2 regions of the Shewanella sp. 10N.286.52.C2 genome follow, and region 1 is predicted to be linked to the other one. Evidence: predicted binding sites of a transcription regulator. Region 1 holds the regulator's gene; the other holds the start of a gene.
The links. The regulator sigma-54, encoded in region 1, starts transcription at its own class of promoters, with help from an activator protein. The targets are predictions, from matches to a motif close to GTTGGCACGNNNNTNGNNT.
Positions count from the first base shown of each region.

Region 2: a site for sigma-54 is predicted at 4,029-4,047, ahead of BCU94_RS11085 (nitrate reductase). Genes of this name have one in related genera too.

Region 1 covers NZ_MCTV01000013.1:18,472-26,772, forward strand. Annotated here, with positions in the region: gene mgtE (magnesium transporter) at 1-581, opposite strand, end outside; gene BCU94_RS05930 (HPr family phosphocarrier protein) at 780-1,052, opposite strand; gene rapZ (RNase adapter RapZ) at 1,078-1,926, opposite strand; gene ptsN (PTS IIA-like nitrogen regulatory protein PtsN) at 1,923-2,366, opposite strand; gene hpf (ribosome hibernation promoting factor) at 2,369-2,656, opposite strand; gene BCU94_RS05950 (RNA polymerase factor sigma-54) at 2,681-4,165, opposite strand; gene lptB (LPS export ABC transporter ATP-binding protein) at 4,300-5,031, opposite strand; gene lptA (lipopolysaccharide transport periplasmic protein LptA) at 5,031-5,741, opposite strand; gene lptC (LPS export ABC transporter periplasmic protein LptC) at 5,728-6,288, opposite strand; gene kdsC (3-deoxy-manno-octulosonate-8-phosphatase KdsC) at 6,285-6,851, opposite strand; gene BCU94_RS05975 (KpsF/GutQ family sugar-phosphate isomerase) at 6,853-7,830, opposite strand; gene BCU94_RS05980 (calcium/sodium antiporter) at 7,899-8,301, opposite strand, start outside.
Region 2 covers NZ_MCTV01000027.1:47,131-55,431, forward strand. Annotated here, with positions in the region: gene BCU94_RS11075 (glycosyl transferase) at 1-334, opposite strand, end outside; gene cobA (uroporphyrinogen-III C-methyltransferase) at 327-1,184, opposite strand; gene BCU94_RS11085 (nitrate reductase) at 1,184-3,988, opposite strand; gene BCU94_RS11090 (cytochrome c3 family protein) at 4,366-4,701, opposite strand; gene htpX (protease HtpX) at 4,988-5,851, opposite strand; gene BCU94_RS11100 (TonB-dependent hemoglobin/transferrin/lactoferrin family receptor) at 6,508-8,301, opposite strand, start outside.

The DNA.
Region 1 (8,301 bases):
TCGGCAAGGCGCACCCCACCAAGCACATGATCGTTGCGATCAACCACATATAAGGTATCTGTGGTATCGGGTAAGTTGCCGCGCTGGCGCAAATAGCGTAATACCACATCAATATTAACGTCAGGACGCAAAGTGACCGTATCAGTATTCATGATACTGCCAGCGGTGTCATCAGGGTATGACAGTGCTTGTTCGACGCGATGGCGGTCTTGACTGCTCATGGATTGCAGTACTTTTTTATAAACAGCATCTGGCAAACTTCTTAAGATGTAAGCCAAGTCATCGGTATCCATCCCTGAGGTGGCTTGGGCTACTTTTTCTGGGGTCATAGCGCTGATGAGTGAATCTTTTAACTCTTCACCGAGTTCTTCTAGGATTTCACCCGCTTGCTCATGATCAATCAGTTGCCATAACACTTGACGAGTTTTCGGCGGTGATGATTCAAGAATTAATGCGACATCGGAGGCGGCCATGTCATGAAGCATATTTCTGACATGAACAAACATACCGCTACCTAATGCTTGTGTAAGCTGATTAAGACGTTGTTCGGTCAGTTCGCTGTCGATGACTTCAATACCCATTGGCTACTCCTGAAAAGACGATGATGAAATGTTAACTTAACTCACCGGAAAGAATGAAGAAATTTCTAATATCTGATGGCTTGATGCGCAATTCATAAACACGCTAATACTGCTTGGTGGTGTGTTGAGTATAGCTAATAAAATAATGGTAAAGGTGAGTCGCTGTGTTTCCTTGGAGATGTTACTGGGCGCAGGCGGTTAGCTTTCTTCGTCAAATTTATCGTTGATTAACTTGCATACGGCCTCAAGGGCTTTTTCTGCATCACGGCCTTGAGCTTCAACAGTAATGATTTTACCAATGCCACTTTCTAACATTAATAACCCCAATACACTGGCAGCACTGGCTTGTTTCTCACCTTGGATAAGGGTGATAGTTGCGTCAAACTCGGTAGCTAAAATTGCCAATTTAGTCGCCGCTCGCGCATGCAAGCCTAGCTTGTTACTGATGGTAATTTGCTTTGAATAGGCCACCGTTTTGGCTGGCGATGTGGTTAGCTTATTCAATGCCAAGCTCTCTATGGCGGGCGCTGACTTTGTGCTTAGAGTTGTTGAAACGTTTAGCGAGCTGATCGGCAATATAAACCGAACGGTGCTGACCGCCAGTACAACCAATGGCAATGGTCAGGTAGCTGCGGTTATTACGCTCTAAATGTGGCATCCAAGTGTCAAAAAGGTTTTCAATTTGCCAGATAAACTTATTCACCAAAGGCTGTCGCTCTAAGAACTCTTGCACGGGCGCATCTAGGCCTGTGTAGGGCCTTAACTCAAGCTCCCAGTGCGGATTCGGTAAAAAGCGCACATCAAACATAAAGTCTGCTTCAGCCGGCATGCCATGCTTAAAGCCAAATGACTCAAAATGTACCACTAATTCTTTATCAACACTGCCTAGCAAGATTTGCCGAACATGATCGCTCAATTCGTAGATATTAGTTTGCGAGGTGTCGATATAGTGATCAACCATTTTGGCTATGGGTTCGAGTAACCGCCCCTCAAGCTTAATGGCTTCTTGTAACGAAATTTGATTCTTAGACAGTGGGTGTAATCGGCGGGTCTCACTAAAACGCTTCAGTAACACTTTATCGTTGGCGTTTAAAAAGAAACTGGTAATGCTGGTATCGTCAGACAGTAAAGCAATTTGCTCTTTGAGTACTTTGCCTTGCTCTTCGATATTACGCACATCGACGCTAATGGCGACAAGCTCGTTACTATCTTTAAGCTGTTCAAGCAGGCTGCCAATCAGTGGCAGTGGCAGGTTATCAACACAGTAATAACCTAAATCTTCAAGCACTCTCAGTGCGACTGATTTTCCTGAACCTGAACGTCCCGATACGATGACAAGTTTCATGCAGTAATAACCTGATAAAGTTCTGTAGCGTCATGACTCTTTCGAAGTCGTTTAAGTATCAATTTATCACTGAGTTTCTCTGCCATGCTAGATAATGTGCTTAGGTGTTGCTGGCACTGATCTGCAGGTACAAGAAGCGCAAATAAAATATCTACAGGTTGCTTGTCTATGGCATCAAAGGCGATTGGCTCTTCGCATTTGATTAAAATAGCAATGGGTTCTTCGATATTATCTAAGCGCCCATGTGGAATTGCTATGCCATTTCCTATACCTGTACTGCCCATTTTTTCACGCGCTATTAGACTTTCAAAAATAGCCTGTGAAGAAAGGGTTGGGTACTGGGCAGCCATTAAATTGCTGATTAATTCCAGTACCTTTTTCTTACTGCCCGGAGTGGCACAGGTAGTGCACGCCGGCTGCAGGATGGTACGAAGTTCCATCGTTAATGCTTAGTGAGTTTCTCTTTATGTTTAATTACCTGACGGTCTAGCTTATCTATCAGGGCGTCTATTGCCACATACATATCAGCGTTACGCGATACAGCAAACACTTCACCGCCTTTTAGGTGCAGTTTGGCTTCGGCAATCTGTTGTAGCTTTTGAACATCGAGCACAACGTGAACATTATTGATCTGTTCGAAGTGTCGTTCAAGCTTTGAAAATTTTGTTTGCACGTATTCCCGTAAAGATTGAGTTATTTCAATATGGTTTCCAGTCAGGTTAATTTGCATAGGTCATCCTCCAATAACAAAAAGTTATAAGCTTTTGCGTTGGTTTGAGGGAGGGATGAGCATTGCCTCTCGATATTTGGCTATCGTACGTCGAGCAACGTTAATCCCTTGTTCAGCCAATAGTGTCGCCATTTTACTATCACTAAGAGGCTTTTTCGGGTTTTCTGCAGCTACGAGCTTTTTAATAAATGCGCGAATTGCTGTAGAAGAGCATTCTCCACCATCATCGGTACTTACATGGCTTGAGAAAAAATATTTTAGTTCAAAAAGTCCACGGGGGGTATGCATGTATTTTTGGGTCGTGACCCGTGAAATGGTCGACTCGTGCATTTCAACCGCTTCAGCAATATCATTGAGCACCATCGGCTTCATGGCTTCTTCACCGAACTCAAAGAAACCTTGCTGAAATTGTACGATACAGTTAGCCACTTTTAGTAAGGTTTCATTACGGCTATCGATGCTTTTGATAAACCATTTAGCTTCTTGTAAATGACCACGAATAAATTGGCTGTCAGCTTGGCTTGAACCGCCTTTGGCCATAGCTGCATATTGCTGATTAACGCCAATTTTAGGCATGTTATCGGGATTTAGCTCGACCACCCAGCGACCATTCTTTTTAAGTACAGTAACATCAGGAATGACGTACTCATCTTTAATGGGGGTAATTTGCAAGCCTGGACGTGGATTGAGCGTTTGAATAAATTCAATGGCTTCACGTAAATCATCTTCTTTAAGCTTGGTTTTACGCATCAGTAACCTAAAGTCACGACCGGCGATTAAATCAAGATGATCTTTAATCAGTAACTTAACATTATCTATGCAAGGAATTTCATTAGGGTATTGGCCTAATTGAATTAATAGACACTCACTTAAATCTCGCGCTGCAATGCCGACGGGATCGAAGTGTTGTACCCGTTTAAGTACAGCTTCAACTTCATCGAGTTCGATATCGTCAGTGCCTAAGGATTGCAAAATGTCTTCAACGCTCTGGGTGAGGTAACCGCGCTCATCAATGGCATCAATAATGGCGGTTGCAATCACTAAGTCATTTTCAGAAAAGGGAGTGAGGTTTTTTTGCCATTCAAGATGCTCATACAAGCCTTCACTGGTTTCGCCTTGAAACGGCATATCATTACCGCTCGATACTGCGCCAGAGCCAGAAGTCGGCGAGGCGGTATACACCTCATCCCATGTGGTATCCATAGGGAGTTCTTCAGGCATAGAATCTTTAGTGAGCGATTCAGTGGTATCAACCGTTGAGGTGTCTTTTTCTATGGTGACTTGGCTATTATCACTAAAATCGGTGTCAGTTTGCAGGGCGTTTTCTTTTACGGGCTCTTTGGCTTTAGTGAATTCGTCTTCAAGCTCTAATAGCGGGTTTGAATCAAGTGCTTGTTGAATTTCTTGCTGTAGCTCCAATGAGGAAAGTTGCAATAAGCGAATCGCTTGTTGCAACTGTGGGGTCATGGTTAAGTGTTGACCCATTTTGAGTTGGAGTGAGGCTTTCATGTACCGCTTGTCCCTAATTGAATTACATCATCGCGACGAACAGTGTGGGCGCTAGTTTATGATCCTAGAAAAATAGACTAGATTAAGGTTTGTTGTTGGCCGCGAATGCCATACTAAAAACTGAATAGTGCTAACTATAGCTTGAATTGTTCACCTAAGTATACCGACCTAACTTGCTGATTGACTAAGATCTCAGCAGGTGTTCCTTCAGCAATCAAGTTTCCGTGACTCACAATATATGCTCGCTCACACACATCAAGTGTTTCACGGACATTATGGTCGGTAATTAGCACCCCTAAACCACGGCTTTTAAGTTGTTGAATAATTTTCTTGATGTCGATTACTGAGATAGGATCTACCCCTGCAAAAGGTTCATCTAATAAAATAAACTTAGGATTTGCCGCTAATGCGCGTGCAATTTCAACTCGGCGACGCTCGCCTCCCGATAACGCCATACCTTGGCTATCACGGATATGAGTTATGTTAAATTCTTCTAATAAATGTTCCAGTTCTTCAATGCGCTGCTCATTTGATAAGCTTTTGCGAGTTTGAAGCACTGCCATTATATTATCGTGTACTGTGAGCTTACGAAAAATACTGGCTTCTTGAGGTAAGTAGCCAATGCCTTTTCGGGCGCGCAAATGCATTGGATCTGCGGTTAAATCATCTTCATCGATCAGAATGCGGCCCTTATCACTTTTGACTAGGCCTACGACCATATAAAAGGTGGTGGTTTTACCCGCACCATTAGGGCCAAGTAAGCCAACAATTTGGCCGGTTTTTACCGTCAGGCTGACATCTTTTACTACCTGGCGACTTTTATAACTCTTAGCGAGATTTTCAGCGGTTAACGTAATTTGGGTCATTAGTCATTTTGCTCAGCTGCTGGGGCTGACAATGTCGCCTGCGCCTCAGCGTTAAGTGATTCAGTTACTTCGGGTGTTTCAGTTGAGTTCACAGCCTCTACAGCAGATAAATTGTTGTTTTCAATTATAGCTGGTGGCGTGTCATCACCGGGTTTAGCGCTGTCTGGTAAATGTGGTTGCTCATCTTTTTTCTTTTCAGAATCAATCAAGTCTGGGTGACTTTCTGGTTGAAAAATAGTGATAACCCGATCTTCACCAGTACCGGTGCTTTCAGCAATTAACTGCTGCTTTTCAATGTTGTAGCTAATTAGGTTACCAGTAACCTGGCTGCCAGCTTGGTCCAATTTAGCATTACCCGTTAAGGTTAAAATGCTAGTGGCAAGCTCATATTTAATTTCATCGGCACTGGCAGTACCAATACGGCCATCATCTAACTCTTGGGAAAATGTCGCAGGGTTACCTGTGGCAACCATGGTTTTTTGGGTGCCGCTTTCGGTGCCAAATGCGCGTAATTCGTCGGCATTAATGTTAATCGACCCTTGAGTCACATTAACTGGGCCATAGAAGATGACCTGATTGTTTTTTATGTCAGCTTTTTGGCTCACAGCTGCGACTTTAAGCTCTTGCTGTAAATCGCCTTCTTTTGCATAGGCGCTGGCAATACTGACTACACTGAGTAGTGAGGCAATCAAAAGTTTACTTTGCTTCATACGTTCCTTCTACTTGACTTAAAAGTTCAAGTTCTTGAGCATTTAAATCAGCATACAGGCCTAAACCTTGTATATTAAAATCTGACCCAGTAACAAAAATTTGTCTATCTGAGGTCAAAATCATGGTGTTCATATCGAGTGCCAACATGGTGGTTGTCAAAGATTGTAATGGCTCGTCGATGTTTATTGCATCAATAATAACATTATTTTCTAAAACTACTTTGCCTGTTTCATTATTCAGCTTGCCTAAATCTGCGCTTAATTGCCATTCGGCTTCACCATTTTCAGGATAAATAAGGTAGACAGGCTCAGTAAACATGGTTTCATTACTTTGCTGAAAGTGCTCCATGTATTTCGCTGAGACTCGGCTTTGCACTAAACCTTGCTCATTAAATTCAGTGGTGCGTAAGTCATTGGCGATAAAATCAGGGCGAGCAGGGGCTGGCAATGTACTTGCCTCCATCTGACTACGTTTAACTTGTACTTGCCAATAAAGGACTAAGGCTGCGCCAAAAAATCCGATAATAGCGAAGGTCACTCGGCTCATATACTCATTCCGTGGGCATTTTCAAACTTATCTTGGCTAAGTAATAGCAAATCGGTGAGTTCACGTAATGCGCCATTTCCGCCGTTAATGGTGGTGGTCATATGGCAATGTTGTTTAACATAAGGATGGCCATCAGCCACACAAACTGCAAGGCCAACCTGTTTCATCACAGGTAAGTCAACCATGTCATCACCAATATAGGCGACTTCATCTGGGCTAACGCCATAGGTATCTAACAGGCTTTGGTAAGGCACTAGTTTATCATCAACACCTTGATAAATATGAGTGACACCTAAAGCGGTCATTCTATTTTCCACAATGGCAGATTTACGCCCGGTTATCACAGCAACATGAATATTACTGGTTAAAATAGAGCGAATGCCATAACCATCACGGGTATGAAATGCTTTTAACTCTTCCCCTGCATTACTTAAATAAATACGGCCATCGGAAAATACCCCATCGACATCGCAAATAAGCAGCTTAATTTTTTTGGCTTTTTGCCAAACATCATCAGAGATTGGGCCGTAAAAACCTTGGTGCAGTGTTTCGTGTAATGACATGTTAAATGACTCCAGCTTTAACCATATCGAGCATGTTAAGTGCGCCGACTGGGCGTTGGTTCTCGTCTACGACAATTAAACCGTTAATACTTTTTTCTTCCATAATCTGTAATGCTTGCGCGGCTAAAATACCTGGGCTGATGGTAATGCAGTTGGTTGTCATTACATCGGCAATAGCGGTAGTACGCAGGTTCACTTCAGCATCGATGACGCGGCGTAAATCACCGTCAGTAAAGATCCCGACTAGCTTGTCTGCATTATCGATCACTGCAGTCATACCTAAACCTTTATTTGAGATCTCATATAGGGTTTCAGTAATGCAGAGCTCACTTTTCACCTGTGGAATATCAGCGCCTTTGTGCATTACATCGCTGACTTTAAGTAATAGTTTACGACCTAAAGATCCACCAGGGTGGGATAGGGCGAAATCATCACGGGTAAAGCCTTTCGCTTGCAATAATGCTACGGCCAAGGCGTCACCCATCACCAAGGTTGCGGTAGTGCTTGATGTTGGTGCTAGCCCTAATGGGCAGGCCTCTTCAGGCACTTCAATACATAAATGCAGTTTAGATAGCTTGGCCATATTGGATTCTGGTTTACCCGTAATCGCGATTACCGGGACACCCATGCGCTGTATAACGGGCATTAAGGTGAGAATTTCACTGGCTTCACCAGAATTTGATATGGCTAAAATAATATCATTTTTTGCCAGAGCGCCTAAGTCTCCATGGCTTGCTTCGCCAGGGTGAACAAAAAATGCAGGCGTGCCTGTGCTGGCGAGTGTGGCAGAAATCTTATTGCCAATGTGGCCAGATTTGCCCATGCCCATGACAATGACTTTGCCTTTACATTCTAAAATGAGTTCACAGGCTTGGCCAAACTCGTCTGAGTCTACATATTGATAAAGGTTATCTAATGCTGCCTTTTCAATATCAATGACTTGACGACCCCATTGGCGCAATTGTGTTTGTTCTGTCATATGTATCTCTCTATTGTCCAAAGCGATTTCGGGTTACGCTTTGGTGAGTCACACATCTTTATGCCCCATTATTGTGATTGAAATAAGACAACTTGGTACGCAATAAAGACGATTAATAAAAGGGCTCCATGCCAGCGAGTAAGCTGCTTTTTAGCGCCACTCGATAATACCAGTACTGCTAATGCGGTGCTGGTTGCTAGTACCATGTAAAAATCTCGACCGCTTGCATTTATGTCGATTTCACCTGGGGCAATCAGCCCTGGAATGGCCAGCACTGCTAAAATATTAAAAATGTTTGAGCCAACAATATTACCAATCGCGAGGTCGTCTTCTTTTTTTAGGACGCCAGCGATGCATGCTGCTAGTTCCGGTAAACTGGTGCCAATGGCAATAATGGTCAGGCCGATGACCAGATCTGACAAGCCAAATGTCTTGGCAATGCCTACCGCGCCTGTCACCATCCAGTCTGCC
Region 2 (8,301 bases), on a different contig from region 1:
ATAATAACCAAGGTAACTGCTCGCGCTTACCGGCATATACCGGCCAATCAATATCTGCTTTAATAGTTTTCCACTGAGAAGAAACCAACTGCTTTAGCCCAGACGCTACACCAGCAAGTTCTTCAACTGACTCACCTCGCACTCGCATAAGCATCATCGCTGCCGCCATTTGCGCAGTAGAAATGTCACCACTTGCAAAACCTTTAATCAAGTAAGCGGCTTCAGCAAAATTCAAACTGCGGCTACCTTTAACCCCTTTGCCCATTGCTTTGATGAGCTTACGGCTATCAAAATCAGCGGCATTAAGCATATCTTGCGTTTGTTGCTCAACCATAAGCCACCTCCACAAAATCTGTTGGCTTGGCTTTTATATCAGACAATAAGCCAGCTAATTCTTGACCCACTGCAACCACTTCACCAATGATGATTAAGGTTGGGCCACTGTCTTTAATTAATGTCGCTTGCTTGGCCATATTGCTAACATTGGCATAAGTGATTAACTGATTAGGTCTGCCGCCATTGGTGACAAGTGCCACGGGTAAGTTTGCCTCAGCTTTAACAGACATAAGTCCTGCTGAAATTGCTGCTGCTTGCTCCTTGCCCATGTAAAAAACTAAGGTAGATTGTGCTTCTAATAAGCCTTTCCAATGAGTTGGAGCCTGATCTAGCCCATCATTTGTAATGCGGGTACCAGTGACTAACGTGACTGAACGAGCCATGCCGCGGTACGTTAGCGGAATACCTGTGGTTGAGGCGCAGCCTAAAGCTGCTGTAATACCAGGGGTAAATCGGCTAGCGATCCCTAATTTAGCAAGATACAGAGACTCTTCAGCCCCGCGCCCAAAAATATGCGGATCGCCACCTTTTAAACGTACAACTTTGAGTCCTTGTGTGGCAAGCTTTGCTAGTAAAGCGTTTATATCATCTTGCTTATAACTTGGCTGACCACAACGTTTACCCACAAAGTGGCGCTGACAATCTGCAGAGACTAATGAAAGAATATCGCTGCTGACCAAGCTGTCATAAACCAGCGCCTCAGCTTGAGACACTATTCTGGCGGCTTTAATGGTCATTAAATCTAATTGCCCGCAACCTGCACCGACAATTTCGACATCACCCGAAATCAAATCATTATTAGCGGCTGCGCTATTAAAGTTAATTAGCTTATTCAATGTATGACTCATTACGCCACCTCCTCTTGGGCTGATTTACGTTCTTGCTCTGACAACTCAGTCGTTATCTCAGCTAAAGCAATATGCCAAATATCATTGGCACATTGACCCACTTCACTGTGGCAGCTACCACATTGTCTGCCGCAGCCTAGCTCTGTTTGGGTTTCATCTAACGCCTTATCAAAATCTGCTTGTGTGATATCAGTGTTAATCGCTGTGGCGCTAGTAAAATCAGATGCTAAGGCACGTTTACTGAATACTGCATTATCAAGTTTTTGCAGCATGGCATATTCAATATTGGCTTGTGTGACACCGGTACAGGCGCAAATTAGTGGGCTGTTACCAGCTTTAATCAGCTGATGTAATTGACGCATTAATGCAACATCTACTGTTTGACCAATAAGCAAATTCATCGCTTCAAGGGAAACAGCGACCTTTGTGCGACTTAACAGTTTCAGTGATACCAACAAGCCGTTACTGATATTGCAATGCACATGGATAATTTGCTGACTAGCAAGGGAAATTGTCCATTTTAAAGCGTGTACCGTTGACTGGTAAGCAAATGCTGCATCTGTATTTTCAAAACCGATGTGATAACAACTGCCAGTGGTTAATGTTTGCTGAACATTCCAGTTCAGGCCTTGCATGTGTGGATCATGCAGACCAAAAACGATCCCTTGCAATGTCACAGCAACTTTAGTTAACGACACGGGTTGGCATTTAAACGCTGGCTGTTTTGAGTAAGGGTCAAACTGACTATCAAGTGGGGTATTAACGCCCTTACCTAACGAGAACTGCTCAGACCAATGCATTGACATAAACCCCAAGTCTGGCGCTTGGGAGTCATCTGCAACCACTCTTGCCACGGCAAAATTGGTTATTGATAAATTGGGGGCAGCAAAAGTTACCAAGTCGTCTTCAATTAATTTTAATTGCGCTAAAGTCGAAGGATGAACAGCAATAACAGGCTCTGGGATACTGGCTCTAAGCGCCGCAATATGACCTGTGCGGGTCATGGTGTGCCATTGATCTCGGCTGCGACCACTGTTTAAGCGTACTTGCCCAGCTGGCAAAGGGGCTATTTGGCAATCTGCAGTGGTTTCAATAAATTGCGCTTTTGATGATGCGGTGGCGAATATGCCATCGGCAAACAATCTTTTCTTATTGCCCCCTATGGCACCATGGTTAGCAGCAGGCCACTGCGTCGGTAGTAACTCATCATATTGCTCATCCGTTAAATCAGCCAAACCGCTTAAATCAAACTGCTTGCCTGGAAAAGATTGCTTTACAAGCTTAGATAACTGGGCAAATTCTTTAAAAACGGCAGCACTGTTTTTAAAGCTAAAACTTTGTTCAAAACCCATCGCTTTTGCGACTTCTGCCAAGGCCCACCAATCAGCTTTTGCAGTGCCTTTAGCTTGTATAAAGCCACGTTGGCGGCTAATCACTCGCTCACTGTTAGTGACAGTGCCACATTTTTCAGACCAACCCTGTGCAGGTAATAACACATCGGCTAATTGCGCAGTCGCAGAGTCTTGTGTTATCTCAGACACCACCACAAAAGGACAGGTTTCTAATGCCGCAGTTATTTTTGCAGTATTAGGCAATGACACCACTGGATTAGTGCCCATAATCCACACCGCTTTAATTGTTCCATCTGCCATAGCATCAAATAATTCAACGGCTGTGAGACCCTTATCAGTCGCGATCACCTCAGACTGCCAAAAATCTCCTAACACTTGACGCTCCGGCTCAGAAAACCCCATATGACAAGCAAGTTGTGTCGCTAAACCGCCCACTTCACGCCCACCCATGGCATTCGGTTGGCCTGTAAGTGAAAAGAAACCACAACCTTCCTTACCAACCTGACCAAGAGCTAAGTGACAATTGATTATCGCATTGCTAGTGTCAGTGCCTGCAATAGATTGGTTTACCCCTTGGCAGCTAGCTGTCATGACTTTTGCGTGAGAGATAAATAACTGATAGAAATCCTGCAACTGAGCAATAGGCACTAATAACGCTTGGGCAAGTGTTTCAACATCAGTGGCTTGACTGGCAACGTGTGCTAAGGTTTGAGTGAAGTTTTCAGTGTGCGCATCAATATATGGCTGATTTAACGCTTCATTTTTGGCAATGAAATTCAGTAAGCCATTAAATAATAACGTATCTGTCCCCGGCGCGATTTGAAGATGTAAGTCTGCTTGGCTTGCCGTAGCAGTTTTAGCTGGGTCAATTACGACAATTTTAGTGCCATAACGCTGGCGGGCTTTAATCATCCGCTGAAATAAAACCGGATGGGTCCACGCTGCGTTTGAACCCACTAATACTATTACTTGTGCCTGTTCAAAATCGTCATAACAACCCGCTACAACATCCTCTCCATATGCGCGCATGTGCGCACTTACAGCAGAAGACATACAAAGGCGTGAATTGGTATCAACATTCGCCGTGCCAATAAAGCCTTTGGCCAATTTATTAGCCACATAGTAATCTTCAGTTAAAAGTTGCCCTGATAAATAAAATGCAACTGAGTCTGGTCCATATTGCGCAATAGTTTGTTTAAAGGTGTCAGCAATTGTCGTGATAGCTTCAGGCCAAGCAACTGACTTACCAGACTTATATTTGGGATAACGTAAACTATTTGGCTGGACTAAGCTTTCTAATAAACGCTCACCTTTGGCACATAACTGACCTTTATTGGCTGGGTGAGTACGATCACCTTCAAGCTCAAATCCAATGTCGTTAAGACTGCTAGGGGTTACACTTATTCCGCAGCCGACGCCGCAATAAGCACAACTAGATTGGATATTAGACATGCAACTTCCCTTCACTGACTCAAATTCAATGACAATAACGTCGCAAATCTCGTGCCAATTGCTAACTTAATGATTTACAAACCGTTTACAAATAAGGCAAATTTAAAATCGCTACTTTTGTTCAACAAAAGTGCACCAAGCCGCACCAATAACGCACATGTCGTTGAAAACAAAAGGAAATTAATACCACTTTAGAGGTATGCCGTATAGGTAGTGTGATAAATGCTAAACCATGAATTGAATATTCATGTGGAATTATTCTTTGAGCTAATGTCGGCGGAAATATAAAAGTTATTTATAAACAGCAAAACTGGGGCAATAAAAAAGCGCTGAATTTCAGCGCTTTTAAACTTTGCTTAAAGCTAAATAATCATCAGTTATTTAGCAACGCGGCCATCATCATGGCAGCTATCACAAGTCGGTTTTTCACCAACATTCATGTCATGTGGTGCGTGACAGTCTTGACACATTAACATGCCATCATGTGGCGCATGGTTTTCATCCATTTCCGCAAGTGTTCCGTGACAGTCTTGACACTGCGCGAACTCATGCTCACCGTCAGCAGATGGCTCGCCATCAGCATGACAACTTTCACAGCCACCCATTTCAGCGTGGAAATCAGCTAAAACTTCATCTGCAGCGAATGCATTTGATGACAAAGTTACTACAGCTAAAGCTGCTGCAAACATTGCTACAAGTATTTTATTGCTCACTATTATACCCTCCAGTTACGATAGTCAAAAAGGCTCTAATAGAGAGACCTTTAATCGATATCAATTTTCAGAACGACTTTTTTAGGCTCAGTTATAAACTTAGCTAACACTGGTTAATTTAGCAACACTAAATAGTCAGCGGCAAAATTCAATCATCATCTCTGACACCTAAAAAGCGTTACATAATGTATCACCTTGAAAAGAAGGTTATATTAACGAGTTAAAATAAAAAGGGAAGCAATAAAAAAGGAGCTATTAAGCTCCTTTTATAACCAAGATCACATTATTAACTATTTCTAAGGGCGCTAATACGTTTTTCTAGTGGTGGATGGCTCATTAAAAAGTCAGTCATTGAACGTTTACCGTTAATACCTAATGCTGACATTTGCGCTGGCATTGCACCCGTTTCTGGGCCAGTTTTTAAACGCTCTAATGCCGCAATCATCTTATCTTTGCCAGCAAGCTTGGCCGCACCTTCATCGGCTTTAAACTCACGAATACGAGAGAAGTAAGCCACAACCATAGACGCTAAAATACCAAATAACATGTCAAGTACGAAAACCACAGCCATGTATGCAAACATACCAAGACCTTCACCCTCTTCATCATTACTCGCAACGAAGTTATTCACAATACCTGCAACAACACGAGCGGCAAAAATAACGAAGGTATTCACGACACCTTGAATAAGGGTCAAGGTGACCATGTCACCGTTAGCCACGTGGCTAACTTCGTGAGCCAGTACGCCTTCGATTTCATCTTGGGTCATACCGTAAAGTAAGCCTGAACTCACAGCAACTAGCGCGTTATCTTTACTTGGGCCCGTTGCAAATGCGTTCATCTCTTCAGATTGGTAAATTGCCACTTCTGGCATTTTAATCCCAGCTTGCTGCGCTTGACGAGCAACGGTGTCAACTAACCAACGTTCAGTATTATCACGAGGGTTTGTAATAACTTCACAACCCATGGTTTTCTTCGCCATCCACTTAGAGATAGCTAAACTGATAAATGCGCCGCCAAAACCAAACATAGCAGCAAAAATTAATAAACCACTCATGCTTGATGTGCTTACACCTAGCAGAGACATCACAATCGAAGCAACTAGCAAAATGGCTAAGTTGGTGGCGATTAGTAAACCGATACGTAACATTACAACTCCTAACTGGCATTCATGCCGACATAAACTCAACGCCTGAGCTCAATGCTCAAGCTGACTTGAACGCAAAAATATTATTAAACACTTAACGACATAATATGTCCTAAAAAAGATATTTCAAGCGTCTAATAGAAAAAACTGACATAAAATGACAGATTAGTTAAAAATACCACACTAAGCCTAACCTCAGCTAAATGCTTAACTTAGTAGCGGGCAGAGTCTAGGCAGCTTGTATTAATCGAAACTTAAATCTAACCAGCATTTGCTAGAAAGCCTAGTGTTTAGCGGATAGATGGCGATTAATCTTTGTTAATATCGTCACTAAGGAGCAGAACAATAACTAATTTAATTAGTTAGCAATTTATAACCCTCATTCAGCCCAGTATCCCTTTTATTCATAACCTTACCTTGAACGCTGCGAGTGAGTTAACTGTTAAGTTTAGCTAATGGCTATTCATTCATAATGGGGCTTCCCGGTCATTGACATTAATCAGCATGCCGTCAACTTATAAATACCCATTTAAGTGAGTGGAGCACTCATGTCTACATAAGAGTATCAGCCAATAAAAAAGCGTTAAATCCTATAAGGATTTAACGCTTTCTTTATCACTCAATCCAGTGAACTCATTCAGTAAACTGACTCTAATTCATTAAAAAGTGTAGCTCAGTTTAACGTTAAAGTAGCGACCTGGTTGAGAATAAGTCTCTTCAGTCACGCCCATGTTTGCCATTAAATATTTTGACTGACCTGCTACATCAGAATACTCAATATATTCTTTATCAAACAGGTTAAACACGCCAGCACGTACCGTCCAGTTATCATTCACATGGAAGTTAGCCGTCAAATCAAATACTGCGTAGCCTGCTGTGTTATACACTTCATTGAAGCCCATACTAGGCATTCCTGGGTAAATATTTAAGTCAGAAGTACGGTCCATTTGATCAGCAAAGCGCATGGTTAAACCAAAGTCTGCTTCGGTATTGCCAAAGTAAGTATAATAATTTGCCCCTAAGTTACCTTTTAATGGGCTAACAGTATTAAGGTAGTCACCATTTTGATCTTCGCCATGGGTGTAAGCAATGTTACCCCACAGTTCAAACTTATCGGTGAACCAATGGCTCATAGACATTTCTGCACCATAAAGCGTGACTTCATCGAAGTTGATGTAACGATAGTTTAAAGACATTTCAGGGAACAGCTTGAAACCTACGAACTCCCAATCAATATAGTTATCGGCTTTCGTATAGAAAGTGGTAAATTCATATTTAGTGTCGCCATGATCACCACGAACACCCACTTCAATGGTGTTACTTGATTCTGACTCTAAGTCGTAGTTTGCCTCAATGATAACAGGGAATGGCATCGCGCCATCTTTGACCTCCAACTCACCCCATTTTTGATCTGGGGTTGGCATTTTGTAACCGTAAGCATATTGCGCATACACATTCACGTTTTCAGTCATGTGATATACAAGGCCAAGTTTAGGCGACCAAAAGCCATCACTCATCGCGGCAAAATCTTCAGGATCACGGCCAGCATCTTCAGCTTGCTGTTGATCAGGGGTGTTTTTGAAGTAATCGTAACGCAGCCCCACAATACCGTTTAGTTTGCCGTCTAAAAAGGTCATGTCATCTTGTATAAATAGTCCGGCACGTAAACTTTTCGTATCAGCAAATGAGAAGGTATCGATATCTGATGGCGTAGAATTACCATTTTTATCGATATCTTGGTAATCACGAGGGCGACTCATTTCAGATTGCTCTACATCCACGCCATAAATAATATTGTGGTCATGGCCTGGTAAAGACAGCGCTTTACTAAAGGTGCTGGCGAAACCAAAACGGTATTCATCAAATTGGTAATCACGGTGCTCCGTTATTACTCGGTCTGCACCACTGATACCATTAAAGTAGTCACGTTTCTCACTTTGGTCGGTTTTACCGTAATATAATACGAAATCAACATTGTCATGAATGATGCGGTCTTTAGTTGAACGTAAACGTAATGAGGTATTTAACGCTTGAGTTTGGCGGTCATAATCAATTGACTCACCAATGTCACCTTTATCAGCATATTTTTCCCAGCGGTCAAGCTGTTGATTCATGTAATCAACGGTTAACTGCAGGTTAGTATCATCATTAAAGTGATACTTACTTTTTAGTAATAAGCTGTCAGTGACTAAGTCACTATCTGGTAATGTGTTGTAGTAGTTTTGCTGTTCTTCACCACTACGACGTTGATAACTGACTAGGTTATCAAAATCACCTGCTGCAAATGCGCTCGTAAAGCCACCGCTGAACTCATCGTTCATACCTGTGTAGCCGCCATTTGCAGAGAAATAATAATCACTGCCACGTAAGTAATCATCCGCATCTTTAGTGGTCATGACCATCACGCCACCTAACGCATCGGAGCCATACATAGTCGATGCTGCAGTTTTTAA